Regions from separate parts of the Bradyrhizobium sp. ORS 111 genome, predicted to be linked through region 1. Evidence: predicted binding sites of a transcription regulator. Region 1 holds the regulator's gene; each other region holds the start of a gene.
The links. The regulator LexA, encoded in region 1, represses DNA repair genes until DNA is damaged. The targets are predictions, from matches to a motif close to TGTTCNNNNTGTGTTCNG.
Positions count from the first base shown of each region.

Region 1 (7,104 bases):
GGGCTGCTCGCCAATCTCGCGGCGATGCCGGTGGTGTCGGCGGTGGTGATGCCGGCGGGCCTGCTCGGGCTCGCAGCCATGCCGTTCGGGTTCGACGGCGTGTTCTGGGCGATCATGGGCGTCGGCATCGACTGGATGATCGTGGTCACGCAGTGGGTCGCGGCCCTGCCGGGCGCGGTCGGGCGGATGGCCGCGTTCGGCACCGGGCCGCTGATCGTGGCGAGCGCCGGCCTCGTCCTGCTCGGCCTGCTTCGGACGCCGCTGCGCTGGTCGGGCGCGGCCCTGCTTGCGGTGGCGCTGATCTGGGCGCTGCGGGTGCCGCAGCCGGACGTCCTGGTCTCCGCCGACGGCCGCAATGTCGCGGTCCGCGGCGGCGACGGGCGGCTGCATCTGATGCGAAGCGGCAAGGATGCCTTTCTGGTGAAGGAATGGCTGGCGGCGGATGCCGATGCGCGGACGGCCGCCGATCCCTCGCTCGCGGACGGGGTCTCCTGCGACGAGAGCGGCTGCGTGGCTGAGGGGACCGGAGGCATGCTGGTTTCGTTGGCGATGCGGCCCGAGGCGCTGGTCGACGATTGCGAGCGGGCGGCGCTGATTCTGACGGCCCGTCCGGTGCCGCAGGGCTGCGCGGCCTCCGTGATCGATGCCGAGCGGCTGCGGCGCCACGGCGCCCTGATGCTGCGCCGCACCGGCGGCGGCTTTGCCGTCGATGCGGTCAGGCCCGGCGGGATCGACCGGCCGTGGTCGCCGGCGGTTCCCGGCGATACCGAGGACGAGGCCACGCTGCGCGTACCCGGCCGCGCGCCGCGCCCGGCGGTCGACGCGACCCCGGCAGAGGCTGATCTGCAAGGCGACGACTAAGGCTGATCGGGCAGAGGAGTGGTGGTCGGCAGGTCAAAGGCGCCGAGATGGTACTCGTCCGAGTCCGGGTTCGCGTTTGGCTTTCTGACGAGGGTGAACGTCGCTTCGGGAAATTGCTGCCAGACCTTCAGGTCGTCGGCCGTCACCGTCAGCCAGCCGAACCGGAACATGTAGCGGCCCGGCTCCGTGACGCGTCCAGCCCTTTGCCATGTGACCTTGTCGACCACCGAGCACGTCCTTGTCCGTGTCCGATGATGCGCCAAGGCGCGGTCTAACGCAAATCCCCGATGCGCCCCGGAGCCTTAAGTCCGGGGTCGCTCGAAATCGCTTAGGTCACCGCCGCCGGACAATTCATCCAGCGGCCATGATGCGCTCAACCCAAAAACAGCGACGCGAATGCAGAGGGCCGCCGCTCGACCGCCTTCGGCTTCTCGACGACGGGCGGGTGGAGGGCAGGTAGCTGCAGCACGGTGACGCGTTGTCCTTCGACGAGCTGGGTCACCAGCACGTGGCTGCCGTCGGGGAATTCGACCGCATCATGATGACGATCGGGCACGTCGGGCTCGACTTCGTTGAACACGCCGACGCGGAAGCCGATTGTCTTGGTCCAGATCCAGCGGCTGTCGTAGCGGACGTTCTCGACGAACGCGAGCTCGGTGCCGGGCAGCATGCAGACCGCGACAGTCGGATCGCTCTCCGAAGCAAAGCCGCGGGTTGACGTGCCGCGGAATGTCGTGGTGATCAGCGTCTCTCCGACAATGGCGGGGCGCGATGCCACGGCGTGCAGACTATAGTCACACATCGGATGGCTCCTCATTTCGAGATAGCGACCCGTGCCTCTCCTGAGGCGTGGGCCTCTACCAGAGTGGACGACAGCAAACGAGGTTCTTCCCGTTTCTGGGCGATTGTACGACTGGCCGCGCGAGCCTCCGATCACAAACACGCTACACCGTCCCGGTGGTATCAGGACGCGCCGGAGGCACTCACGCAGCGCAGTCCATGAAGCAACGGCGTTGCGCGCTGCTCGTTCCCTCGCAATGGATGTGCGACTGCACATACGCACGACGCGCTGCACGCGGTCGCGCCTGGACCAGGGGCGCGGTCAGTATTTGCGATAGAGCCCGATCAGCTTGCCCTGGATTCGCACGCGGTTTGGCGGCAGGATGCGCACTTCATAGGCGGTGTTGGCCGGCTCGAGCGCGATCGATGCGCCGCGGCGCCGGAAACGCTTTAGCGTCGCTTCCTCCTCGTCGATCAGCGCCACCACAATGTCGCCGGTATTGGCGGTGTCGTTGCGCTGGATCAGCGCCATATCGCCGTCGAGGATGCCGGCGTCGACCATGGAGTCGCCACGCACCTCCAGGGCATAATGCTCGCCGGCGCCGAGCATGTCCGGTGGCACGCTGATGGTATGGCTGCGCGTCTGCAGTGCCTCAATCGGCGTACCGGCCGCAATCCGGCCCATCACGGGGACGGCGACCGGACGGTTGCCATCATCCTCGGCGATCGGCGGCGTGCTGCTGCGCTTGCCGAGCGTGCCCTCGATCACGCTCGGGGTGAAGCCGCGGCGGCCGTTGCTGCCGCCGGCCGACAGCTCGGGAAGCTTGATCACCTCGATGGCGCGGGCGCGGTTCGGCAGGCGGCGGATGAAGCCGCGCTCTTCCAGCGCTGTAATGAGGCGGTGGATACCGGACTTCGAGCGCAGGTCGAGCGCATCCTTCATCTCGTCGAAGGAGGGCGGGACGCCGGCCTCTTTCAGACGTTCATTGATGAAACGCAGAAGTTCGTACTGTTTGCGCGTGAGCATCTCGAGTATTCCCCCGGTTGATAGCGTCGTTCGATTCCGAGACCTTCAGGGAGCCTGATCGGGAGCGCGAAAACTTCTGACACTCCTCAGTGCGCTCCCATTCGTGGACACCAGTACTCGAAACAAATCATGAACGGACACTATATGTTCGATATGTGTTCCGCAACCACTTAATTTCCGGTGAATGCAGCCGACAGTGCCTGATCGGCGCGGCGGCAACGTCTCATTCGGGCAGTGTCAGAATCTCGCACGCCTCGCCTTGGACGGCCGCGGGTGCGAACGGCGGACGGATCACAAGTGCCCGTGCCGCAGCGAGATTTCCCAGCAGCGAGCTGTCCTGCTGGCTGACGGGTGTTGCGATCAACGTGCCGTCGCCACGCTCCTCGAGGCGGGCCCGGAGATAGTCCTCGCGCTGATCGTTGGCGGCGAGGTCATGGCCGAGCAGGGCGCTCTTGCGGACATGATGAATCACGTTTCGGCCGCTGAGGGCCCGAATCAACGGCACCAGAAACAGGAAGGCGCAGACATAGGACGACACCGGATTTCCGGGCAGGCCGATCACCCGCATCGTTCCCAATCGGCCGTGCATCATTGGCTTGCCCGGCCGCATCGCGATCCGCCAGAACGCCATCTGGACGCCCTCGGCCTCCAGCGACTGCTTGACGAGATCATGGTCGCCGACGGAGGCGCCGCCGGTGGTGATCAGGATGTCGGCGTCCGCCTCCCGTGCCCGGCGGATACCGGAGGTGGTGGCCGCCACCGTGTCGGCAGCGATCCCGAGATCGACGGTCTCTGCGCCCTCGGCGCGGGCCAGCGCCCGCAGCGCGTAGCCGTTGGAATAGACGATCTGGCCGGGGCCGGGGCTGCAGCCCGGCATCACCAGCTCGTCGCCGGTTGCCAGCACCGCGACCTTCGGCCGGCGGCGCACGGCGAGTTCCGGATAGTTCATGGCCGCGGCGAGCGACAGCGCGCGGTCGGAGAGGCGGCTGCCGGCCGCAAGGAGCACATCGCCCTCGCGGAAGTCGACGCCCGCGAGGCGGATGTGCCGTCCCTTCGCGGCGGCCTCGGTGATCGTGATGTGGTCGCCGTCAGTCCTGGTATCTTCCTGGATGATGACGGCGTCAGCGCCGTCGGGGATCACGCCGCCGGTGAAGATCCGTACCGCTTCGCCCACGCCGACCGTGCGCTCGAACGGCCGCCCGGCCGCGACTTCGCCGATCACCCGCAGCCTAGCCGACAGGTCGGACGCAGCGGCCGCGCGCACCGCATAGCCGTCCATCGCCGACATCGGCTGCGGCGGCTGCGTGCGCCGCGCGGCGACATCGCGTGCCAGCGTGCGGTGATAGGCGGCATCGAGCGCGACCGTCTCTTCCGGCAGCGGCTCGGCGCCGGCGAGAACGGCAGACAGGGCATCGGCAACCGGCATCAGGGCCACGGGCAGGGCTCCTCAAATCTCAAGGTCTTCATATTCCAAGTGCGGCGAGTGCCCTTGCCACGTCATCCGTCGATGTCACGTGGATGGCACGAAGGCCGCGCGCCCGCGCGCCCTCGATATTGGCCGCCGTATCGTCGAAGAACAGGATCCGCGACGCCGGCACGCCGATCGCTTTTACCACATGATCGTAGGCCTCGGCGTCCGGTTTTCGAAGGCCGATCGCCGACGACAGGAACACGTCGCGGAAATGGCTGAGCACGTCGGCATAGGCGACCGAGAAATGCGCGACATGGGCCGGGTTGGTGTTGGAGAAGGCATAGAGCGGCAGCCGCCGCGCGGCCGTCGCCAGCAGCGGCGCGATCCCCGGCATTTCGCCGGTGAAGATCGCATTCCAGCCCTCGAGGAACTGCGCATCGGTCAGGTCGATGCCGAGTGACCGGCGCAGGTTCGCGAAAAACGTTGCGTCGTCGACCTTGCCGATCTCGTGGTGCTTGAAGCTGTCGTCGACGACGAAGCGTCCGGCGAGATCGGCAGGCGCGCAGCCGGCGTCTTCCGCCCAGCGCGCCATCACCCTGTCGAAGCTGATATCGAGCACGACGCGGCCGATATCGAACAGCAGCACGTCGACGGAATTGGGGGAGAGTTGCGTGGTCATTGCACGACCGATGTACGAAAATTGCGGGTAGGCGGCAACGGTTTCGATCTCCGCGCGGAGCGCTCCTCGTGACGGGCTTTCGTCACATCCTTGCGAGCGACGGATTGCATTTGGTGCGTCGCAATCGACGATGTCGTCCTGGCGAAGGCCAGAACCCATAACCGCCGCACTTGGCGATGAATGGGACCGTGGCCCGGCGCCGCGCAACAATAAACATTTGGGGTAATGGGTCCCGGCCCCCTGCGCAATTGCGCACTCGGCCGGGACGACGCTGGGGATAGGCCTCGCCCGATGTCTCACCCCGTCATTGCGATGAGCCAACGGGTCGCGCGAACGCGCGCCCGATGACAGGCTCCGCGATGCACCCCCTCTCTCCGCCGTCATCCCCCCGCGCATGCGGGGGATCCAGTACGCTGCGGCCTCTCGGATCAATCACTGCTGCCTCTGGAATACTGGATCATGCTTCTGCCAGAGCCATCGGCGCCTTGTGTTGTTATTGGTTACGGGATCTCGCGCGGAGCGGCGGTTAACCCTTGCCATTTCGGTTGGTGAAGCGAGCATTGCCGAGACCGGTCCCGATGGTCAACACGCCCCAACGCTTCACGTCCCGCATGAAGGGCATTTCGGACAATCCCTGCACCACGCCGTCGTTGTGCATGACGATGGCGGTATCTTGCTCGCCGATCTGCGGGATGGCTTCGATCAGGTTGGCAGGCAGGTTGAACTTGCTGCTCTCCCAATTGCCAGGCAGGTTCTGCGCACCCTTCTCGATAGAGCCATCGCTTTTGATGACGCCGGGACAGGAGATGCCTATGAACGGCGCGAGTTCGAATCCCTCCTTCTCCGCTTTGGCGATCAGACCCTGGAGCATCTTGATCAGATGTTTGACTGCCCCGTCGCGGCTCGGCTCGTCGTGAGCAACACGCCAAAGCTCGAACTTCCAGACGGTCGCCTTGGAAAGGTCCGGAGACTTCTTTCGCCGCGTCTCTACAACGCCGCAGCGGATATTGCTGCCGCCGATGTCGACGGCCAGAATCGAGTCGTGGCCATCGAAGATCCAGGAGGGCGCAAGGTGCAGTGCGCCGATCAACCCGGCTTCGTCCGGGTGATGGCGGATCGGAACCATCTCAACTTTGAAGCCCTCTGCCTTGAGAATGATTTCGGTGCGGGCAATGGCGAGCTCGCCGAGTCGGCTGAGGCGGAAACCACCGCCCACGACGATGCGTTCGGTCTTCTCCCAGGCCTTCGACTTGAGGAGGCGTCGGGCCACATAGGCGAGCTCCCGAGCGAAGTCCTCAATGACGCTTTGCACGACTGCGGCCGCTTTGGTGTCCTCGCCGACCAATACGGCGTCCAGTACCTTCTTGCTGACGTTCTCCGAGGATTCCTCCCCGAAGGGGTCTTCGCCGGTCTTGCGTAGCGGCTTCCGCCATTTATCCAAGATGTCCCGGAAAGCACCCTTGCTGGCGCGGTCTCCAAGAAATCCGTCTTCGTCCTTTAGCTCGATGTTGAAGCTATCAATCTCGACCAATTGCAGGCGCGAGGCGCCGTGCGTGGCGATGCCGGAGGTCGTCATCGTTTCGTCTACCATCCTGATTCTCGAACAAGCCGTGCAAGGTGGCCTCCGTCAACACGCGCTGTGGGCCTCTGTTCCTCCGTCGGGCACGGCGGGATGCGTTGGTTGCGGATGAACGGGGCCGCTGGCTGGCCGCGTTCCAGTCATCCGGAGAGCGTGCGCGACCCACTTGAATCCCCGCGGCCACGCAAGAGGAACGGATCGTCATCAGAAGCTTTGGAGCTCCAAGACCAGCCCTCTTGAGCGCCAAGCGTGGAAAAGCCGAGCGAGCCAACCTCATTCAGCGCAGCGTCGAAGCTCGACGGCGTCTCGCCTCAGCAGACGAAGGAGATCGAGTCCCAAAGCAGACCGAGCGCCGCATTAATTCATGAGACGATCCGGGCGGAGGGCGAGCAGGAACTGAAGCGCCACTGGTGGGCCATCCTCATATCGGGGCTTGCCGCAGGTCTGTCGATCGGCCTGTCACTCGTGGTGCAGGGGAGAATTCCACGCCGCAATATCCGACGAGGCAGCACGGCGACTTTTCGCGCCGCTCGGCTATACCGTCGGCTTCCTCGTCGTGGTCCTGGGACGACAGCAGCTATTCACAGAGAACACGCTGACGCCGATCCTGCCGCTGCTTCATCGTCGCACTCTCGCAATTCTAGTGAAAGTGCTCAAGCTTTGGGGACTGGTGCTTGCTTCGAACATCGCGGGGACGTGGGCCATCGGATACGGTCTCGCGCATACCGAGATCTTCGAACCGAAGGTCACTGATGCGTTTCTTGAGC
Region 1 is NZ_CP120701.1:3,865,328-3,872,431, forward strand. Features, by position in the region: gene P6U30_RS18015 (ComEC/Rec2 family competence protein) at 1-861, shown strand, start outside; gene P6U30_RS18020 (hypothetical protein) at 858-1,088, opposite strand; gene P6U30_RS18025 (hypothetical protein) at 1,235-1,663, opposite strand; gene lexA (transcriptional repressor LexA) at 1,964-2,668, opposite strand; gene glp (gephyrin-like molybdotransferase Glp) at 2,892-4,103, opposite strand; gene P6U30_RS18040 (HAD family hydrolase) at 4,132-4,758, opposite strand; gene P6U30_RS18045 (ROK family protein) at 5,285-6,349, opposite strand; gene P6U30_RS18050 (formate/nitrite transporter family protein) at 6,771-7,104, shown strand, end outside.

Region 2 (7,104 bases), 3.0 Mb from region 1:
CTGCGACTGGATCGCCGACAAGGCTGCGAGGCGGTCGCGGTAAAGTGCCGCGGTCTCGAACTCGAGCTCGCCGGAGGCCTTCTCCATCTCGGCAGCGAGCAATTCCTTCACGGCGTGGCTGCGGCCGGACAGGAATTCGGTCGCCTCGCGCACCAGTTCGCTGTAGCCGGGGAAATCGATCTCGCGCGTGCACGGGCCGGAGCAGCGCTTGATCTGGTAGAGCAGGCACGGCCGCGTCCGGCTTTCGAAGAAGCCGTCGGTACAGGAGCGGATCAGGAACGCGCGCTGCAGCGCCGTGATGGTGCGGTTGACGGCGCCGGCGGAGGCGAACGGGCCGAAGTAGCGTCCGGGCCTGGACTGCGCGCCCCGATGTTTGAGGATCTGCGGCGCCCAATGGTCGCCGGTGATCAGGATGTAGGGAAACGACTTGTCGTCACGCAGTTGCACGTTGAAGCGCGGGCGAAGCTGCTTGATCAGGTTGGCCTCGAGCAGCAGCGCCTCGGTCTCGGTCGTGGTCGAGACGATCTCGACATGAGTGGTCGCCGCGATCATGCGCAGGATGCGGGCGGCCAACGGCGCGTTGGCCCGCGCATAGGACGACAGCCGCTTTTTGACGTTCTTCGCCTTGCCGACATAGAGCACGTCATTGACGGCATTGAGCATGCGGTAGACGCCGGGCGAGGTGGGGGCGAGGCGAACCGCGTTCTCGATCGCGGCGTGTCCGGTCGCCAGCGTGCCCTCCACGACCCCTTCGGCGGGTTCTTCCGCGTCGGGCAGGCGCGCCTCGTCATCCTCGTCGGTTGCCGAGGTTTCGGGGTCGACGTCGTCCGTCCGGAGGGTCAGGTCGTCTTGCGGCAGGTCGGATTTTGAACCGCGCCGCGCCTGGCGGGGGGGCGGTGTCGGACGCTCGGGAGAATCGTGAACCATGGGCGTAAACTAAGCGCTGGAACGGGCGGTCGCCAGCGCCGGAAAAGAGGGCCGATTGCAGAGGGTTATCCGTCACGCACAGCCGTGAAGGCGGATGTGCAACGACTTGTTAAGACTGATCAGTGCCCGGTAAACCGGTCTTAACAACCCTTTAACTTAAAACTCTCGATAAACTTTTGAGAAGAAAGTGGAATTCCGTAACCATGCCGGCCGCTCAAGGCCGGCGGGTGGCGGCAGTTGCGTGGTGGAGAGTATCGATGACCCGGTTGGTTTTGCGCGTGCTGGCGCTGATCGTCGCAGGCTGGACGACTTCGGCGGCAGCGGCCGACGTCAACTACGGATCGCGGTACACTGTGTATCAGCCGCTGGACGCCTATAGCTGGGCCGGCCCCTATCTCGGCGGCAATATCGGCTACAACTGGGGCTCGATCGACAACAACCCGACCCGGCCGTCCGGCTTCGCCGGCGGCGTCCAGGCCGGCTTCAACTTCCAGAACGGCACGCCGTGGGTGTTCGGCATCGAAGGCGACATCCAGGCCTCGGCCGCGGACGATACCTTCGCGCCCTGGAAGTTCTCCAATCCCTGGTTCGGCACCGTGCGTGGCCGCGTCGGCTACACCTTCAACAACGTGATGTTCTACGGAACCGGGGGTCTCGCCTTCGGCGAGCTTCGCGGCGAGACGTTCGGCTTCTCGGAGACCCACACCAATGCGGGCTGGACCATCGGTGCCGGCGTCGAAATGGGCTTTGCCCCGCACTGGAGCGCCAAGGTCGAATATCTCTTCGTCGATCTCGCCACCAGCAACTTCGCTCTCACCGGCGGCGCGGCGAACGGCTACGGCTTCAGCCTGGTCCGCGCCGGCATCAACTATCACTTCTGAGAACAAGAAGACGTCGACCATCAACTCCCGGCTGCGCTTCGCGCGGCCGGGTTTCTTTTTTATGTCGGCGAGATGTCGCGAAAGAGGGCCGCATCAACGCGGTGGAGCCAGTATTTGATCGGCCGCACGTTTCCAACTCTGCGGAGCCCGCCCTCAGGCGGCCGCATCATGGTGATTACGCAGCGAGCACGGCCGTGTGCCCGACAGTTAGCTCACACGCAACGCGTCATTCCGCTTCCGTCGTGAGCCCGGGATCACGATGCGATCGGATACAATCGCGGCACGATCTCAGGTCTTTCACTCGCGCATGACCCAGTTCGGAAGCAAGCCTTCCGATTGTCCGGATCACGCCCGCACTCACGATGAAACCACCAGGTTGACCGCCTTGGGGCCTTTGCCCTTCTTGTCCGGTTCGACCTCGAATGTAATGCGCTGTCCTTCAGTCAGGTCCTTCAATCCCGCCCGCTCGACGGCTGTGATGTGAACGAACACATCGCGGCCGCCATCGTCAGGCTTGATGAAGCCGTAGCCCCGCTCGCCGTTGAAGAACTTGACCGTCCCAGTCATGGCCATCGGGAAACTCCTCCCCCGTATTGCTCCACCGTTACGCGCACGCCGCGCAGCGGTTGACCGACATTCGCTTGTCGGAAGCTTGGCCACCTGAACAGGCCGGCGTCACGCCGCCGGTCTGCCTGGATTTTATTTCGGCCTTGTCACTCCGCCGCAACCATTCGCGGAAGCGGAACGTAAAGCCAGTCGTAACAGGATGAGCATAATACGGTTCCGCGCAGATTGACTACGCTCAAATCACACTTTTCGGTGGGCCATTAAGGTTTAGGCGTTTCGAGTCTGAAGCGGGCTGCGCCGCCTTGGCCTAGCGGCTTCTCGAGTTCGGGCAGGATGATCTTCAGCTCGCTCGCCAGCGTCCATGGTGGATTCACCATCAAAAGCCCGCTGGAAACGAGGCCACTGCCGGTCTCCTGCGGAGCCACGCTGAATTCCAAACGCAAGCACTTGCCGGCCGGTTTGCTGGTTGCGGCTGCCGCGGCCACGCTGCGTGCGAAGTCGTCGGTGACCCTCCGGGATTTTACGGGGTACCACAAAAGATACGCGCCGGTCGGCCACTTTGCGAACGCGTCCGAAAACCCCTTGGCCAGCCGCTCGAACTCGTCCTTCGCCTCGAATGGCGGATCGATCACCACGAGGCCGCGCCGCTCGTTCGGTGGCACGAAGGCAGGAAGCGCCGTCCAGCCGTCGAGATCGACGACGCGGGCCTGCGTGTCGCGCCGCAATGCGTCGATCAGTTGCTTGCGCGCCGTTGGCTCGATCTCGCAAGCGGTGAGGCGATCCTGCGGTCGCAGCAGCGCCCGTGCGATCAAGGGCGAGCCGGGATAGGCCTTCAACTCTGCCTTCGGATTGAAGGCCCTAACGATGTCGAGATACGTCGCGACCAGCGGCTGCGCCTTGTCGGAGAAGCGCGCCTGCATCAGCCGCGCGATGCCGGTGAGCCATTCGCCGCCACGTTGCGCTTCACTCGACGTCAGATCGTAGAGCCCGGCGCCGGCATGGGTGTCGATGACGCGGAACGCGGCCTGCTTCTCCTGCAGATAGGTGAGCATGCGCACCAGCACGATGTGCTTGATGACATCAGCGAAGTTGCCGGCATGAAAAGCATGGCGATAGTTCATGCGATAGCCGTTACCACGTCATGGCGGGCGCGGCGACCTGTCCGTGTTCGCTCGCCGACGCGGACGGACGCTGAAGTGGCAGTCGTCCGCCAGCGGACTGGACGGGTAAGCGCTAGCCGCCGCGCATCGGCGGCATCAGCACCTGGTCGCGGCGGCAGGCGCGGCGATCGATCTCTTCGCAGGAACGGAACTGGAGATCCTTGCTGAGGCAGATCCGCACCTCGCTGAGCCGCCTGCTGTCGCAGGTGACCGCGATCGCCGAGCTGCTGAGCCCCGGATTGACCTTGATGAATGCAGCTTCCAGATCGTCGGGCGAGATCGTCTTCGGCTCCGACAATTGCAGAAATTCCTCGGGGATCTTCACCGCGGCGCGCGCCTTGCGGATGGTCTCGAAATAGGTGCGCTCGCCAAGCCCCGAGCAGGTGCCGTGTTTGTCCCACTCATTGTAGATCAGCCCTGGAGCGGGCATCAGGTCGAGCATCGAGCTCATGATGCCGCGGGCGAGCCGCGGCGAAGGCCGTTGGCAGTATTCCGGGAAACCGCGCTCATATTGCGGCCAGAGGCCGTGCACCACGAACGAGTACGGCCGCCCGCCGCATTGGGCTTGCGTGCCGCGGCCGTTGTTGCCGCGTTCGCTCGCCGCCTCGCAGTAAGACGGCGACCACGACAGCGACAGCACGTAGAAATCGAACTCACCCGGCGCATTCTGCCGCCGGTCCTGAGCCGACACGGCGATCGTGGTGCACAGCATGAATGTCGCAATGGAAACCAGAAATCGGGAAATGGTGACCAGCCGATACATCAAACGCTCCCTCACTGACGGCTGGAACCTAGCAGGCACGCCTAGAACATTTCAAGAACAAAACGCGCATCCGGCTGCAAGCGGGCAGCCCGCGGGCGCTCTGTCGTCAATCTGGCGGGAGAATCAGGGCCGCGCGGCGCGGCAGGAGGGGTTGTAGGCCCAGTTGCGGTCGAGCCCGGTGACGCACCATTCGACGCCCTGGCTGAAGCCGGCGAAGCCGCCATCCTCGATGATCGAAAAGTGCACTTTGCGCAGCCTGCCGTCGTTCAACATCACGTCGCCGGAGCAGTAACGGCGGGGAATATTGTCGGACTGCCAGGGACGGAAGGCGGTCTCATGGATGCGGCCGTAACCGGTGATCACCAGCGGTGAATTCCAGAAGGTGGCTTCCTTCTCGTGGAATTGCTCGCTGATGACGGGCAGGGCCCTCTCGCAAGGTGCAACGTTGCCGTCATAGCGCGGCCCTGACAGCCAGAAATTCAGCTCGAAGGGGTTGGCGGCCTGGGCCGTCCCCCCGGAAGCCAACAGGCCGAACACGAGCGCGGCACCAACGCCGAGCTTCTTGGCTGACATGAACAGGTCGCGCATGGGAATCCACCGATATTCCGATGCGGCGGACGGTGCCGTGAAGCCCCGGCAAGGTCAAGTGCAGCGCGGCAACACCTGCGGAGAAGTCCACTTTCGGCGAACCTCTCATTCTTTTCACGACCGCCGGCGCGCTCTATGTTGGCTTCAAGCGAAATGGAGTCTGCGATGCGAACGAAATTGGCCGCGTGCCTGGTTGCCGTCTGCGGGATGCTGGCCGTCGCGCCGGCGCGGGCCGATTGGTTGCAGCCGGTACCGCCGTTCAAGGGCAATGACACCGGCGGTATCATTGCCTATTCAGTGGCGATGCAGGTGGATGCGCGGCAGCTCGCCGTCGAGCACTGCGCTTCGTACGGCAAGGTGGTGAAATTCCTCTCCGTGCAATCCTACCCGGGTGGCTATATCTCGTTTGCCTGCCGCTGGGTGCCCTACGGCTCTTCAGAGCGGCCGTTGCGCACGCGCTACTGAGCGCCGCGCGAACCCTGCGATCGGTTAGTCGGAAGGCAATCGCCATGACGCGACGTCTTGCTTTGCTTGGTTCGGCCGTTTGCCTGGTGGTGTCGGCCGGGGCTGCCAGCGCGGTCGATCTGCCGACCCGCAAGGCGGGCCTGTGGGAGATGAAGATGGTCAAGACCGGCTCGTCGATGCCGGAAATGACCATGCAGCACTGCACCGACGAATCCACCGACAAGGAGATGAGCACGACGGCCGCGCCGATGGCCAAGCAGGTCTGCTCCAAGCAGGACATCCAGAAGACCGCCACCGGCTATGTCAGCGATAGCGTCTGCGGCGTCGCCGGGGTGACCGTGACCTCGCATGCCGAGATCGTCGGCGACTTCAACTCGGCCTACACGGTCAAGAGCACCTCGCACGTGGAGGGCGGCCCGTCCGGCGCCCGCGACAGCGTGACGACGATCGAGGCGAAATGGCTCGGCGCGTGCAAGAGCGACCAGAAGCCCGGTGACATCGTCATGCCCGGCGGCATGAAGATGAACGTCAAAGACATGGAAAAGCTGAAGGGCCTGCTGCCGAAGATGTCGAAGTAGCGCGCTGCATTCAGTTCTTGCAGAGCGCCTGATCATATCTCCGTCTCTCCGTCATGCTGAGGAGCGCGCAAGGCGCGCGTCTCGAAGCACGACGGCCGGGACGGTGGCCGTGCATCCTTCGAGGCTTGCAAGCGCTCGCACCTCAGGATGACGGATCGGCCCAGATATTCGCTACACCGGCACCCGCACCGCCGCCCGCAAGCCGCCCATCGGGCTTTCGCCGAGCATGATATCGCCGCCATGCGAGCGGGCGATGTCGCGGGCGATCGCAAGTCCGAGCCCGGTGCCGCCTTCGTCCTGGTTGCGGGCATCGTCGAGCCGCAGGAACGGCTTGAACACCTCTTCGCGCATGTTCGACGGAATGCCGGGACCATCGTCGTCGACGGTCACCGTGAGATAGCGATGGTCGCGATGGCCGGTGATCGAGATCGTGTCGGCGTGGCGCGCCGCGTTGGAGACGAGGTTGCCGAGGCAGCGCTTGAACGAGGCCGGCTTCACTGTCACCACCGGCAGGCCGTGGAACGCCACCGTCGCGACATGACCATGGCGCTCGGCGTCGCTGCGCAGCTCCTCCAGCGCCATCGCCATGTCGGTCGGCTGCGCCACCTCGCCGGAATCGCCGCGCGCGAAGGCGAGATAGTCCTCCAGCATCATCGACATCTCGTCGACGTCCTTGCGCATCGCCTCGATCTCGGGTCCTTCGCCTAGCAGGGCGAGCTCCAGCTTGAAGCGCGTCAGGATGGTGCGCAGGTCGTGCGAGACGCCGGCCAGCATCGCGGTGCGCTGCTCGATCGAGCGCTCGACGCGCGCCTTCATCTCGATGAACGCCTGCGCCGCGCGCCGCACCTCGCGCGCGCCGCGCGGCCGGAAATTCGGCGCCTCGCGGCCCTTGCCGAAGCTTTCGGCGGCATCGGCGAGCCTGAGGATCGGCTTGATCTGGTTGCGCAGGAACAGCACGGCGACGATCAAGAGGATCGTCGAGGTGCCGAGCATCCAGAAGATGAAGATCTCCGAGTTCGAGGCATAGGCGGCGCTGCGCTGGGCGAAGATTCGCATCACGGAATCATCGAGCTGCACCCGGATCTCGACCAGGTTGGACTTGCCGACGGTGTCGATCCAGAACGGCCGGTTGATCTGCCGCCCGAGCTGCACCGACAGTGTCTGGTCGAGCAGCG
Region 2 is NZ_CP120701.1:6,876,952-6,884,055, reverse strand. Features, by position in the region: gene uvrC (excinuclease ABC subunit UvrC) at 1-927, opposite strand, end outside; gene P6U30_RS31685 (outer membrane protein) at 1,185-1,808, shown strand; gene P6U30_RS31680 (cold-shock protein) at 2,166-2,381, opposite strand; gene P6U30_RS31675 (23S rRNA (adenine(2030)-N(6))-methyltransferase RlmJ) at 2,636-3,496, opposite strand; gene P6U30_RS31670 (ribonuclease T2 family protein) at 3,609-4,247, opposite strand; gene P6U30_RS31665 (hypothetical protein) at 4,422-4,886, opposite strand; gene P6U30_RS31660 (hypothetical protein) at 5,052-5,351, shown strand; gene P6U30_RS31655 (DUF3617 domain-containing protein) at 5,396-5,929, shown strand; gene P6U30_RS31650 (ATP-binding protein) at 6,101-7,104, opposite strand, start outside.
Region 2: P6U30_RS31670 (ribonuclease T2 family protein) is a predicted target of LexA. The motif match lies at 4,341-4,358, and genes of this name have one in related genera.

Region 3 (7,104 bases), 110 kb from region 1:
GATCCGCCGCCCGAGCTGAACGACGAGGCCGCGATCAAGGCGGTGAGCGGGCTCTATCGCACCGGGCTCGAGGCGCTGAAGAAGAAGATCGAGAGCGGCACTTGAGGACATCAGCCCATACCGGGTCCGTCATAGCGAGGAGCGGCAGCGACGAAGCAATCCATTCTTCTGTTTTGCGGAGCCCTGGATTGCTTCGCTTCGCTCGCAATGACGTGGATAGAGTTGTGTGTATGGTGACCCTGAGCGTGCGCGCGATCGCACTGGCGGCGCTGCTCGCCGGCCTCACGGCCGCGCATGCCGAGGAGGCGTTCGTCACCAACCAGCTCAGCGACGACCTCACGGTGGTCGATCTCGCGACCTCGAAGGCGGTCGCGACGATCGCGATCGGCGGCAAGCCGGCCGGCATCGCCGTTACAACAGATGGCCGCTTCGCCTATGTGACGAGCCCCGATGCCAAGGCGCTGACCGTGGTCGACGCCGCCGCGCGCAAGGTCGTTGGCCGGGTCGACGTCGGCGGCGGCCCGCTCGGCATCGCCGTCGCACCCGACGGCGCTGTGGTCTATGTCGCCGACTGGTACGCCGGCGCAATACGGGTGATCGATGCCAAGGAGCAGCGCGTCGTCGCCAGCCTTGCGGTCGGCGCATCGCCGTCCGGGCTCGCTGTGACGCCGGACGGGCGGTGGCTGCTCTCGGCGGATCGCGACGACGACAGCGTGTCCATCGTCGATACCGCCACGCGCGAGCGGAGGGGGATCGTGAAGGTCGGGAGCCGTCCGTTCGGCGTCACCATTGATGCCGAGGGCAAGCGCGCCTACACCGCCAATGTCGGCTCGAACGACGTCTCGGTGATCGACATCGCCGCTGCGCGCGAGATCGCCCGCGTGCATGTCGGCCTGCGGCCTTACGCGGTCGCGCTGGCGCAGGGCCGCGGCTTCGTTACCGACCAGTATGACGGCAAGGTCAGTGTGTTCGACCTCGCGACATTGCAGCCGCTGAAGCGGATCACGGTCGGCGATTACCCCGAAGGGATCGAGGCGACCGCCGACAGCAAGGGGGTCGTGGTCGCGAACTGGGAGAGCAACACGCTGAGCGTAATCGATGCTGCGGAGATGAAGGTTGTCGGCACGGTCAAGGTCGGCGACGGCCCGCGCGCGTTCGGGGCGTTTCTCAGGCGAACGGAGTAGGTGGTGGCATGTAGCCCGCATGAGCGAAGCGACATGCGGGGCAAATTTGACAAGAGATTCCCGGATAACGCTTCGCTCATCCGGGCTACCCGCTGCGTCGCTCTTCCTCCGTCGTCATTGCGAGGAGCGATAGTGACGAAGCAATCCATCCAACCGCTCTTGCGGGCAGATGGATTGCTTCGCGGAGCCTGTCATCGGGCGCGCATTCGCGCGACCCGTTGGCTCGCAATGACGGCTGCATTCGTTGACAGCCCTCGGGATCAGTTCGCCGCAGGCGCAACTCGCCGGTCACGTTAACAACCGATCGGCGGATGGCACTTCGCTAATCCGCCCAACCGCCCGCCACTAAACGCGGAGAGGCGCAACTACTCCGCCGCCTCGCTCGCGCTGCTCTTCCGCGGCTTGCTGTTTGCCTTCTTCAGCACCGGCGCCAAAAACTTGCCGGTATAGCTGCGCGGCGCCTTCACGATGTCTTCTGGCGGGCCCCAGGCGACGATCTCGCCGCCGCCGTCGCCGCCTTCGGGGCCGAGGTCGATCACCCAGTCGGCGGTCTTGATGACCTCGAGGTTGTGCTCGATCACCACGACCGTGTTGCCCTGCGCGACCAGCTCGTGCAGCACCTCCAGGAGCTTGGCGACGTCGTGGAAGTGCAGGCCGGTGGTCGGCTCGTCCAGGATATAGAGGGTACGGCCGGTGGCGCGCTTCGACAGCTCCTTGGCGAGCTTGACGCGCTGGGCTTCGCCGCCCGACAGCGTGGTGGCCTGCTGGCCGACATGGATGTAGTCGAGGCCGACGCGGTGCAGGGTCTGGAAAGTCTCGCGCACGCGCGGCACCGCCTTGAAGAACTCGGCGGCTTCCTCGACCGTCATGTCGAGCACGTCGGCGATGCTCTTGCCCTTGAACAGCACCTCCAGCGTCTCGCGGTTGTAGCGCTTGCCCTTGCAGGTGTCGCAGGTGACGTAGACGTCGGGCAGGAAGTGCATCTCGATCTTGATGACGCCGTCGCCCTGGCAGGCCTCGCAGCGGCCGCCCTTGACGTTGAAGGAGAAGCGCCCGGGCTCGTAGCCGCGCGCCTTGGCTTCGGGGAGCCCTGCGAACCACTCGCGGATCGGCGTGAAGGCGCCGGTGTAGGTCGCGGGGTTGGAGCGCGGGGTACGGCCGATCGGCGACTGGTCGATGTCGATGATCTTGTCGATATGCTCGAGCCCCTCGATGCGGTCGTGCGGGGCCGCGCCCTCGCTGGCATTGTTGAGCTTGCGGGCGATGGCGCGGTAGAGCGTGTCAATCAGCAGCGTCGACTTGCCGCCGCCGGAGACGCCGGTGACGCAGGTGAACAGGCCGAGGGGAATCTCCGCCGAGACGTTTTTCAGATTGTTGCCGCGGGCGTTGACGACCTTGATGGTGCGGCGATGGTTCGGCGGCCGCCGATCGGGCACGGGGACCGAGAGCTCGCCGGTCAGATACTTGCCGGTCAGCGACTTCGGATTGCGCATGATCTGGTCGGGCGTGCCTTGCGCCACGATATGGCCGCCATGCATGCCGGCGCCGGGGCCGATGTCGAGCACGTAATCGGCGAGGCGGATCGCGTCCTCGTCATGCTCGACGACCACGACCGTGTTGCCGAGATCGCGCAGCCGCTTCAGAGTGTCGAGCAGGCGGGCGTTGTCGCGCTGGTGCAGGCCGATCGACGGCTCGTCCAGCACGTAGAGCACGCCGGTCAGCCCCGAGCCGATCTGCGACGCCAGGCGGATACGCTGGCTCTCGCCGCCGGAGAGTGTGCCGGAGGAGCGCGACAGCGTCAGGTAATTCAGGCCGACGTCGAGCAGGAAGGTCAGGCGCTCGCGGATCTCCTTGAGGATGCGGGCGGCGATCTCGTTCTGCTGGGCGTTCAGCGCGTCCGGTACCGTCTCGAACCATTCGCCGGCGCGCTTGACCGAGAGCTCTGATATCTCGCCGATATGCTTAGCCCCGATCTTGACGCAGAGCGCCTCCGGCTTCAGCCGGTAGCCGTGGCAACCCTCGCAGGGCACGTCGGAGAAATATTTGCCGAGCTCCTCGCGCGCCCACTCACTCTCGGTCTCGCGATAGCGGCGGTTGATGTTGGTGACGACGCCCTCGAACGGCTTCTTGGTGTCGTAGGAGCGGACACCGTCCTCGTAGGAGAACTTGATCTCGTCGTCGCCGGAGCCGTGCAGCAGCGCGTTCTGCACCTTCTTCGGCAGATCCTTCCACTTGGTGTCGAGCGTGAACTTGTAGTGCTTGCCGAGCGCGGTGAGCGTCTGGATGTAATAGGGCGAGGACGACTTCGCCCAGGGCGCGATCGCGCCCTTGCGCAAGGTCGCCTCCTTGTCGGGGATGACGAGATCCTCGTCGACATGCTGCTCGACGCCGAGGCCGCCGCAGGCCGGGCAGGCGCCATAGGGGTTGTTGAACGAGAACAGACGCGGCTCGATCTCGGGAATCGTGAAGCCGGAGACCGGGCAGGCGAACTTCTCCGAGAACAGGATGCGCTCGGGGCCGCTCTTGTCGTGGATCTTCGCGGTCTTCTTCTTGTCTTCGCTCGCGGCTGCGCTAGGTGCGTCGGCGTATTCGATCACGGCGAGGCCGTCGGCGAGCTTCAGCGCGGTCTCGAAGCTTTCCGCAAGGCGCTGGGCGAGGTCGGGGCGCACCACGATGCGGTCGACCACGACGTCGATGTCATGCGGGAATTTCTTGTCGAGCGCGGGCGCCTCCGCGAGTTCGTAGAAGGTGCCGTCGATCTTGACCCGCTGAAAGCCCTTCTTGAGATATTCGGCGAGCTCCTTCTTGTACTCGCCCTTGCGGCCGCGCACGACAGGTGCCAGCAGATAGAGCCGCGTGCCTTCGGGCAATGCCAGGACGCGATCGACCATCTGCGAGACGATCTGGCTCTCGATCGGCAACCCGGTAGCCGGCGAATAGGGCACGCCGACGCGGGCCCACAGCAGGCGCATGTAGTCGTAGATCTCGGTGACGGTGCCGACCGTCGAGCGCGGGTTCTTCGATGTCGTCTTCTGTTCGATCGAGATCGCCGGCGACAGGCCGTCGATTTGGTCGACGTCGGGCTTCTGCATCATCTCCAGGAACTGGCGTGCATAGGCCGACAGCGATTCGACGTAGCGGCGCTGGCCCTCGGCATAGATGGTGTCGAAGGCGAGCGAAGATTTGCCGGAACCGGACAGGCCCGTGAACACCACGAGATTGTCGCGCGGAATCTCGACGTCGATGTTCTTCAGATTGTGTTCGCGGGCGCCGCGAATCGTGATGGCACGCGACGAGGAGCCCGCGGTCTGTTGGCGCTTCGACTTCAGCACTTCATCCATTGCGGCGATTCCGGGCGCCTGGTGTTTGCGCCTTTTTGGGCGCGCGTCACCGGTGATGCCGGGACCTTGCGCCGATGGGTGTGTGAGCACTGGAACGTAGGAAGAACGGCGGCGGATTTCCAGTGCCGTGTTGGGTCCATCAACGGATAGTTTGCCGGATGGCAGCAGCCGTCAGTAGAGCGGTTCTGGCCAAGCAAAAAGGCCGGCGCGAGGCCGGCCTTTTCACCACGACGGAGTCGTAGATGTCGATCAGTAGCGCGCGGCGGCCGGACCACCGAAGTGATAGTTCACGCCGACCTGGACGCTGTGCAGGTTCAGGTCGCCGGAGGGAACACCAAAGTAGGTCTCGCTGCCGAGGCTGCGATAGAGGTACTCGCCCTTGACCGACCACTGCGGCGCGAAGAACGCCTCGATGCCCGCGCCGACGGTCCAGCCGGAGTGGAAGTTGCTCTGCGAGACAGTCACGCCGAGCGCGGAGAGACTGACCTCGTTGTTGGCCCAGGCGTAACCGCCGGTGCCGTAGAACAGCACCTTGTCGACAGCGAAGCCGAGGCGGCCGCGCACGGTGCCGAGCGAATCGATCTTGCTCTTCGCCGTGACACCCAGCGCCGACACCGAGGCGTCGACGTCAGCCCAGCCGCCATCGGCCTCGATGCCGAACACGATGTTGCTGGTCTGCCAGTTGTAGCCGACCGTGCCGCCGGCGAAGCCACCGCTCATCTTCGGATCGGAGTCGCCGTTCTCGCTGGCATAGCCGCCGAAGCCGCCGATGTAGAAGCCGGTCCAGTTGTAGATCGCGGCCGGCGGCGGAGCCTTCACGTAGGGCGCACGCGCCGCCAAGTCCGCGGCCGAGGCCGGAGCAAACGCACTCAAAACAAGCAAGCCGGCCGACGCCAGCAAAACGGTCTTCATTTTCAAAATCCCAGTCCCATTCTTCTTGTTGTCCCTTCAATCCTTGAAGGGAACGTCACAGCAGTGTTGCCTGACGTTGGTGCGCTTCTACACGGATAACCGGGAACATGTGTATCCAGAAAACAACAATGCACGGCAAACGCGGGATCTGGAGTCCATGTCGGGTGCTGACCTGTGCTCTCCAGGCAACAAAAAGGCCGGCGCGAGGCCGGCCTTTTCGCTGACTTATGTCAGTTCGATCAGTAGCGCGGGACGACCGGACCGCCGAACTTGTAGTTCAAGCGGACGGTGACGAGATCGACGTCCTGACGGATGCTATCGCTGGCGACCGTAAGGCCGGTGACCGGCGAGGTGAAGTTGAGGGTACGATCCTGCATGAACAGGTGGTCGTACTCGATGCCGGCCGTCCAATTCGGCGCGAAGCCGAATTCAAGGCCCACGCCGACGGTGCCGCCCCAGCGGGTGTCGTCGCCGCTGCTCGCAAACAGCGCGCCGGTGAGATCGTTGATGCGGTACTTGTTCGAGGTCACGGCGGCGCCGCCCTTGAGGTAGAGCAGCACGTTGTTATTGGCATAGCCAATCTGGCCGGTGAACAGGCCGAACGCATCGATCTTCGAGGTGTTGATGAAGCCGGGGAACAGGAGGCTCGCGTTGCTGCCCTTCAGATCGGCCCAGTCGCCCTGTGCTTCAAGGCCGAACACCCAGGTGCCCGCCTGCCAGCGATAGCCGATCTGGCCGCCGGCCACGCCGCCGGTCGCATCATGGCTGCCTTCCGCGCCGATCAGGAACGGCGAGACCGAGTTCCAGCTATTGCGGCTCGAGCCCCAACCGCCGTTGGCGCCGATGTACCACCCGCTCCAGTCGTACACGGCGGCGATCATCGGCGGCGGCGCCTTGGTGTAGGGACGCGCGGCGAGGTCGGCCGCCGACGCGGAGGTGATGCCGAGAGCGGCGATGCTGACCGTTGCGATCAGGAACTTCTTCATGGGATCCCCCTTCCTGAGAATTCGGAAGCTCTAAACTTGAAGCCGAAGCTACCACGGGTTTCCCGGAAGGGCTGTCACTGCGCGGCCACAGTCGCCAACAAGTTGCATCGGTTCCATTTTTTACAACTGCTTAACACTTGAAGGGGTTCCGACCCCACATCGGGAAATCCGAAATCGCAACGTGGTCCGGTCGCCGGCGCGTTATTCAGCGTGCAAGTGTTGTCGTGCATGATTGGGCGGTCGGACAGCCGGGATTCGAGGCGTGGCGACCGCGCGCCACCCGGGGGGGAGATCGGAAGCGCTGCAGGCGACGAGGTGTGTCGATTACGGAGTGTGTCGATTACGTAGGTGCGAAAGCCCGTCCGGGATCAGCACAGCCGCCCTCGCTTCGAGGCCGCAGATATAGAGGCCCGCCTGCTTGTAGCCGGCAAATGCTTCTTTGCTGGCAAGTCTGGACGCCATTCCGCTTCCCTTGGTCCCGAAGCGGCGACGCGAGCGCCCATGCCATCCGATCGCATTTATACGACGATTCAACCGGAAAGGCCGTCTCCGAACAGCCACACTCGCGCGAAGAAGTGTTTCTCGAGCAAGCAATTGACGCGTCTGTAGTTGTTACGAGGCGTGATTTTGGCCGGCTGTTCGCTGCGGCTCTGTCCCGAGCGATTTTGCTACGGCAGGTTG
Region 3 is NZ_CP120701.1:3,977,825-3,984,928, forward strand. Features, by position in the region: gene P6U30_RS18580 (SRPBCC family protein) at 1-105, shown strand, start outside; gene P6U30_RS18585 (cytochrome D1 domain-containing protein) at 231-1,184, shown strand; gene uvrA (excinuclease ABC subunit UvrA) at 1,550-4,525, opposite strand; gene P6U30_RS18595 (outer membrane protein) at 4,775-5,437, opposite strand; gene P6U30_RS18600 (outer membrane protein) at 5,677-6,423, opposite strand.
Region 3: uvrA (excinuclease ABC subunit UvrA) is a predicted target of LexA. The motif match lies at 4,616-4,633, and genes of this name have one in related genera.

Region 4 (7,104 bases), 2.7 Mb from region 1:
GATGACGAGCAGCGCATAGAGCGGATCGACCGACATCAGCGTACGCCGACCGCGCGCGCTGGTGACGGCAAAGACGGCGACCAAGAGGATCATGCCGATCGCCGCCGGCGTCGTCAGCAACAGAAGGCCGCAATCGATCGACCAGGCGAACCAGGCGCTGCGCCGGTTCTGTCCGATCAACTGCCAGGAATGCAGCAGCAACAGTGCCCAGAGCGGCCGCGCCAGGATCAACGGACCGAACTCGACGCTCGGCGACGAGAACACCACGACCGTCATGGACAGCAGCACCGCGAGCACCGCATGCGGGCCACCGACGATCGCGCGCGCCAGATGGTAGAACGCGATGAAGGTCGCGACCTCGCAGGCCTGCGCCAGCAAATAGACGCCGAACACGTGGTTGCCGGCGGCGCGAAAGGCGATGTCGGCGAGCCAGAACGACAGCGGCGGCCCCATGTCGGTGCCGACCTGATATTCGCGACCGAATGCCAGCACGGTCGCGAGATTGCCGGGCGGGCTGCCGTAGAAGATCACCGGCAACAACAGCCAGATCGCCGCCTGCGCCAGCACCACGACCCAGACCACCAGCCGTGGCCGGGCGCGGATCAGTTCGACAACCAGCGAGGTGAACCGCATGAAACGCCTGAATGCCCCAGCCACCAGCGTCGGCGGCTCAATCTCATCCCGTGATAACGGCCGACAGCGGGAGAGGCAATGCTGGTGAACCCACGCGACAAATCCAAATTCCGCCCTCATGCCCCGCGAATGCGGGGCATCCAGTACGCCGCGCCCTCTCGGGCTGAATTACCATGGCCTCTGGAATACTGGATCGCCCGGTCAAGCCGGGCGACAACAATCGAGATTGTGGCTCGCGCTATCTGCGCTACGCGGCCGCCACCGCTGCGGCCTCGCTCTCCGGGTCCACCGTGAACAGGTCGGGCTCCGCTAGTTCGGGGAAATGCTTCGCGCGCGCGGCAACGACCGGGGCGAAGAAGCTGCGGTGATGGACGCTTGGCCCGAGCCGGTCCAGCGCCTCGAGATGTTCCGGGACGGCATAGCCTTTGTGCTGCTCGAAGCCGTAGCCCGGGCAATCCAGCGCCAGCGCGCTCATCAGCCGGTCGCGGGTCACCTTGGCTATGATGGACGCCGCCGCGATCGACACCACAAGGCCGTCGCCACCGATCACCGCCTCGCAATCGCAGGCCGTGACGAGCTTGTCGCGTCCGTCGACGAAGACGTGCTTCGGCATTTCCGGCAGCGCGTGGACGGCGCGGGCCAGCGCCCAGAGCGAGGCGCGCAGGATGTTGTCGCGGTCGATGCGCGCAGGCGAGGCCACCGCGACCGAGAAGGCGGCCGTGGCGCAAATCTCCTCGAACAGTTCCTCACGGCGCTCGGCGGTCAGCCGCTTGGAATCATCGATGCCCTTCGGGATGCGATTGGGATCGAGCACCACCGCGGCCGCGACCACAGGCCCGGCCAGCGGGCCGCGCCCGGCCTCGTCGCAGCCGGCGATCGGCCAGACGCCACGCTTGATCAGCGCTCGCTCACGCCGGAAGCTCGGCCGCGCCACCGCGATCACGCGCTTCTCTGGCTTGGCCGGCTCGACCGGCTTCTTCTTCACTGACTTGTCCCGAATCATGCGCGGATCGTGATCAAGCGCGGCTCGCCGCGCAACCGGGAACCTGCCATCGTCCCCGCTATTCATTATACTATTGATATTATTGGTCGCAGCCTAATCCGGCATCGACACCCGCCGGTCGTCGCCGACCTCGAAACCCGGCGCGCGGACCACTTCCCAGGCGTGGCCATCCGGATCGGCGAAATAGCCGCAATAGCCGCCGTAGCTGGTCGGCTGCGCGGGCTTCAGCAGCTTGGCGCCTTTCGAGAGCGCAAAGGCCATGACGGTATCCACTTCCGCATCGTTGTTGCAGTTCCAGGCAATCGCGACACCGCGGAACGCCGCCGGGCGCGGCTGATCGGGAAGCGCGGCGTCCGCAGCCAGCAGATGCCACGGGAACAGGCCCAGCACGCTGCCGCCGGTTTCGAAGAAGGCCACCTCCTCACCGGTCGCGCGGTATTTCCGCGCAAAGCCCAGCGACTCGTAGAACGCGATGCTGGTACGCATATCGCTGACGCCGAGGGTCAGGACCGTGAAGCGTGGGGTCGGGGCGGTGGCGGTGTTGCTCATGGTTACCTCTCTCCGTCATTGCGAGAAGCTCGCGACAAAATTGCAAAGCAATTTTGCGGTGAAGCGACAAAGCAATCCATCTATCCCGACGTGACATGGATTGCTTCGCTCGCGATGACGATCACAACAACCTTTCGAATCTAGAACAAGCTCAACTGCTGCCCGTTGCGCTTCGGCTTGGCGAAGTGGTCGGTGGTTAGCTTGGTGCGCCGCTTGTTGAGCCCGAGCTTTTCGCAGGCGATCTCGAAGCGGCGGCCGATCATCCAGGCCATCGGACCGGTGCCCTTCATCCGCGTGCCCCATTGCGAATCGTAGTCGCGGCCGCCGCGCATATCGCGGATCAGCGTGAAGACGTGGCGGTAGCGGTCGGGATAGTTCGACATCAACCATTCGCGGAAGAGATCGCGAACCTCGAGCGGCAGGCGCAGCAGAACGTAGCTCGCCTCTTTCGCGCCGGCATGCGCGGCGGCATCGAGGATGCGCTCAATCTCGGAATCGTTCAGCGCCGGGATCACGGGCGCAACCATCACCGTGGTCGGGATGCCGGCCTCAGCCAGCCGCCTGATCGCCTCGAGCCGTTTCGCCGGGGTCGATGCGCGCGGCTCCATGGTACGGGCGAGCTTCGGATCGAGCGTCGTCACCGACAGCGCAACCTTGACCAGGTTGCGCTTGGCCATCCGCGCCAGGATGTCAATGTCGCGCGTCACCAGCGCCGACTTGGTCACGATGCCGACCGGATGGCCGGCCCGCTCCAAGACCTCCAGGATGCCGCGCATGATCTTCCGCTCGCGTTCGATCGGCTGATAAGGGTCGGTGTTGGTGCCGATCGCGATCATCCGCGCTTCGTAGTCCGGCGCGGCGAGCTCCTTCTCGAGCAGCTCCGGCGCATCGGGCTTGGCGAGCAGCTTCGATTCGAAGTCGAGTCCCGGCGATAGGCCGAGATAGGCGTGGGTCGGCCGCGCGAAACAATAAACGCAGCCGTGCTCGCAGCCGCGATAGGGATTGATCGAGCGGTCGAAACCGATGTCGGGGGAATCGTTGCGGGTGATCACCTTGCGCGAGGTGTCGATCGCCACCGAGGTCTTGAACGGCGGCAGATCGTCAAGGCTCTGCCAGCCGTCGTCGAAGGCGACCCGCGCCTCGGCCTCGTAGCGGCCACTGGCATTGGACTGTGCACCCCGGCCGCGCCGCCGTTCGCGCTCGATCGCGACCGCAAGCTCGGGAAAAGGGGGAGCCGCACCCGCCGGGTTATCGGAGGGCGCCGTTACCGGCGGGTGCTTGAGGGCATGAGAGGATGCTCGGCTCATGCCGAGAAGCTAGCACAGCGCGAGAACAAATCAAGAACACGCGTCACAAAAATCCACAAGGTGCTGCCGCAAGAATCCGCAGCCGCAAAGGCTGCGCAGCATGTGACAAGGTGATAACACGGCTCAACTTTCCAACCGTTTGAGCCATCGAAGCCTCAACTCATGCTGAGCGTGATCATTCCGACCGACGGGGTCGAACGCACTGTGGTCGCGACCTTGGCGGCGCTGGTGCCGGGCGCGGCGGCGGGAATCATCCGCGAGGTGCTGCTGGTCGAGCGCACCAACAGCGAGGTGATGGAGCGCGTCGCCGACGTGGCGGGCTGCCGCTTTCTGCGTTTCCAGGGCACGCGTGCCGCCGCGCTGGCCGCGGGCGCCAGGCAGGCCCGCTCACCCTGGCTGATGTTTCTGCATCCGGGCGCCGTGCTCGACGCAGGCTGGATCGAGGAGACCAGCCAATTCGTCCAGATGGTGGCGGCGGGCGGCAAGGACCGCGCCGGCATCTTCCGCTACGCCCGTTCGCCTTACAGCGATCCCGGCCTGCGCGGCGGGCTCAAATTCGTCGCACGGATGATGACGGGACCGACAGCCGAACAGGGCCTCCTCATCGCACGCGATCATTACGAGCGGCTCGGCGGCTACCAGCCGGACGCCCGCCGCGCCGAGGCGCGCCTGCTGCGCCGGCTCGGCCGCTCCTCCCGCACCATGCTGCGCAGCCGGATCACGGTCGCGTAGAAAGTCCTTGCAGATCGTTTGATTCCGTCAAATAATATGTTTGATGAAATCAAATATACCGGACGAGACCCTCGAAGGCCAGGTCGCCGCGGTTCGCGGCTTCAGCCGATTCTATACCCGCAAGCTCGGCATCATCGAGCCGAAGCTGCTGCACAGCCCGTTCACGTTGCAGGAGGCGCGGATCATCTACGAGCTGGCGCATCGCGAGGACTGCACCGCCACCGACCTAGTGCGCGAGCTCGACCTCGACGCCGGCTTTGTCAGCCGCACGCTGCAGGCGCTGCAGCGCCGCCAGATCGTGACGCGCAAGCCGTCGAAAGCCGACAAGCGCGTCAATGAGGTGACGCTGACCGCCAAGGGCCGCGCCGCCGCGTCCGATCTCGACAGCCGGTCGCGCAGCGAGGTCGCCGCACTGCTCAAGCAGATGGACGGCAGCCGGCGCGCCGCCGTGGTGCGCGCGATGAGCACGATCGAGCAGTCGATGGAGCCTGCCGCGCCCAAGCCGGCCGGCTTCCTGCTGCGCAGTCACCGCGTCGGCGACATGGGCTGGGTCATTTCGCGACAGGGACGCGCCTACGCGGAGGAATATGGCTGGGACATCAGCTACGAGGCATTGGTGGCCGAGATCTGCGCGCAATTCTTGAGGTCGTTCGATCCGACGTGCGAGCATTGCTGGATCGCGGAGGTCGACGGCGAGCCGGTCGGCTCGATCTTCCTGGTCAACGGCGGCGACGGGATCGCCAAGCTGCGGCTGTTGCTTGTCGAGGAGAAGGCACGCGGGCTCGGCGTCGGCCGCGCCCTGGTCGAGCAGTGCATCCGCGCCGCGCGCGAGAGGGGCTACAAGAAGATGACGCTCTGGACCCAGAGCATTCTGGTTGCCGCCCGCAGCATCTACGCCCGCGCGGGCTTCCAGCGTGTGAAGGAAGAGAAGCACCACAGCTTTGGTGTCGATCTGGTCGGCGAGACCTGGGAATTGGAGTTGTGAAGCCGCAGCGCCGCGGACCTGCCCGGCGCGTGACGGCTGAGCTCATTACATTCTATACGCGCAGAGCCCACGCTCTTCGCGCCGAGGCGTATCGCAAAGCCGCGTGGGCGTTGTGGCGTGCCTTGGCTGGATTCGTCAGCCGCGGTTGATAATCCGTCGCTCGCGCAACCTGGGCTGCGTAGCCCGGATAAAGCGCAGCGCAATCCGGGAACGGCGCCGCCGCGGGAACGACCGCCCCGGATTCGCTTCGCTCCATCCGGGCTAGGGGAGCTTGGTTCGAGATTCCGGCTTGATCGCTGGCGCGATGCCCCGCAATGACCGTCAGGCACTCGCGCCCTTTGCCTTCGCGCGCCGCAGATGCTCGTCGAGCCGCGGCATGATCTCGACGAAGTTGCAGGGCCGCGTGCGGTAGTCGAGTTGCGCGGCCAGAATGCCATCCCAGCCGTCGCGGCAGGCGCCGGGCGAGCCGGGCAGACAGAAGATGAAGGTCGCACCGGCGACACCCGCGGTGGCGCGGCTTTGGATCGTCGACGCCCCGATCTTGGCGTGGCTCAGCATGTGAAAGGCGATCGAGAAACCGTCCATCCGCTTCTCGAACAATGGCTCGATCGCCTCCGGCGTCACATCGCGGCCGGTGAAGCCGGTGCCGCCGGTGGTGATAACAGCGTCGACGCCTGGATCCGCAATCCAGCGCCTGACCACGGCACGGATCGCCTCGACATCGTCGGTGACGATCTCGCGCGCCGCCAGCTTGTGACCGGCTGCCGTGAGGCGCTCAGCGAGCGTGGTGCCCGACTTGTCATCGGCCAGCGTGCGGGTGTCGGAAATCGTCAGCACCGCGATATTGAGCGGAATGAATTGTTTGGATTCGTCGATCGAAGACATCGTGTACACCTCACACACTGACGTCATCCTGAAGGGCGCGCGTAGCGGGCCTCGAAGGATGCGCCGCGGGCTCCGCCATCCTTCGAGCTCGCCAAGAGGCGAGCACCTCGGGATGACGCCATCGGACAAGAACCACCGTGCCGTCGGCGGTCGCCGGCTAACCGCTGCCGAACGTATTGCAGGCCTGCACCGTGCCCTGCTGGTAGCCGGTCATGAACCATTGCTTGCGCTGCGCGGCGGAGCCGTGCGTGAACGAGTCGGGCACCACCCTGCCCGTCGCCTGCCGCTGCAGCGTGTCGTCGCCGATCGCGTTCGCGGTGGTCAACGCGGCATCGATGTCTCCGGCCTCGAGGAAGCCCGGCCGCTTCTTCTCCTCGCGGTTGACCCAGACGCCGGAGAGGCAGTCCGCCTGCAATTCGACCCTGACCTGCAATGCGTTAGCTTCCGCCTTGCTGCCGGCCTGCTGCTGCAGCCGCGTCACACGCGGGATGATGCCGAGCAGGTTCTGGATATGATGGCCCGCTTCATGCGCGATGATGTAGGCCGCGGTGAACTTGCAGGCATTGCCAGAGCAGCCGCGGAACCGCGTCTCGACCTCGCGGAAGAAGCCCGTGTCGAGGAAGATGGTCTTGTCCGGCGGGCAATAGAACGGTCCCATCGCCGACTGCGCCATGCCGCAGCGCCCGCCGTTGGTGGCGTTGCGGAACAGCACGATCTTCGGACCGGTATAGGTCTGGCCGCTTGCCCGGAAGATCTCGCTCCAGCGGTCATCGATCTCGCCGAGGATACCGGCGATCATGCTGCCCATCTCGTCGGTCGGCGCGCCGCGCTTGGCTTGCCCTCCCGACGCCTGGCGATCGGTCTGATAGGTCGGCGCCTGGCCGCCGCCGGTGAGGATTTCCGCGCCGCCGATCAGGATGCGCGGGTCGATGCCGAAGGCATAGCCGAGCAGGCCGAGCACGATGATGGTGCCGATGCCAAGCCCGCCACCGCCGCCCATCGGAATGCCG
Region 4 is NZ_CP120701.1:6,597,089-6,604,192, forward strand. Features, by position in the region: gene P6U30_RS30315 (glycosyltransferase family 39 protein) at 1-633, opposite strand, end outside; gene P6U30_RS30320 (ribonuclease HII) at 881-1,636, opposite strand; gene P6U30_RS30325 (VOC family protein) at 1,730-2,185, opposite strand; gene P6U30_RS30330 (PA0069 family radical SAM protein) at 2,326-3,492, opposite strand; gene P6U30_RS30335 (glycosyl transferase) at 3,655-4,224, shown strand; gene P6U30_RS30340 (GNAT family N-acetyltransferase) at 4,268-5,209, shown strand; gene moaB (molybdenum cofactor biosynthesis protein B) at 5,531-6,094, opposite strand; gene P6U30_RS30350 (neutral zinc metallopeptidase) at 6,252-7,104, opposite strand, start outside.
Region 4: P6U30_RS30330 (PA0069 family radical SAM protein) is a predicted target of LexA. The motif match lies at 3,514-3,531, and genes of this name have one in related genera.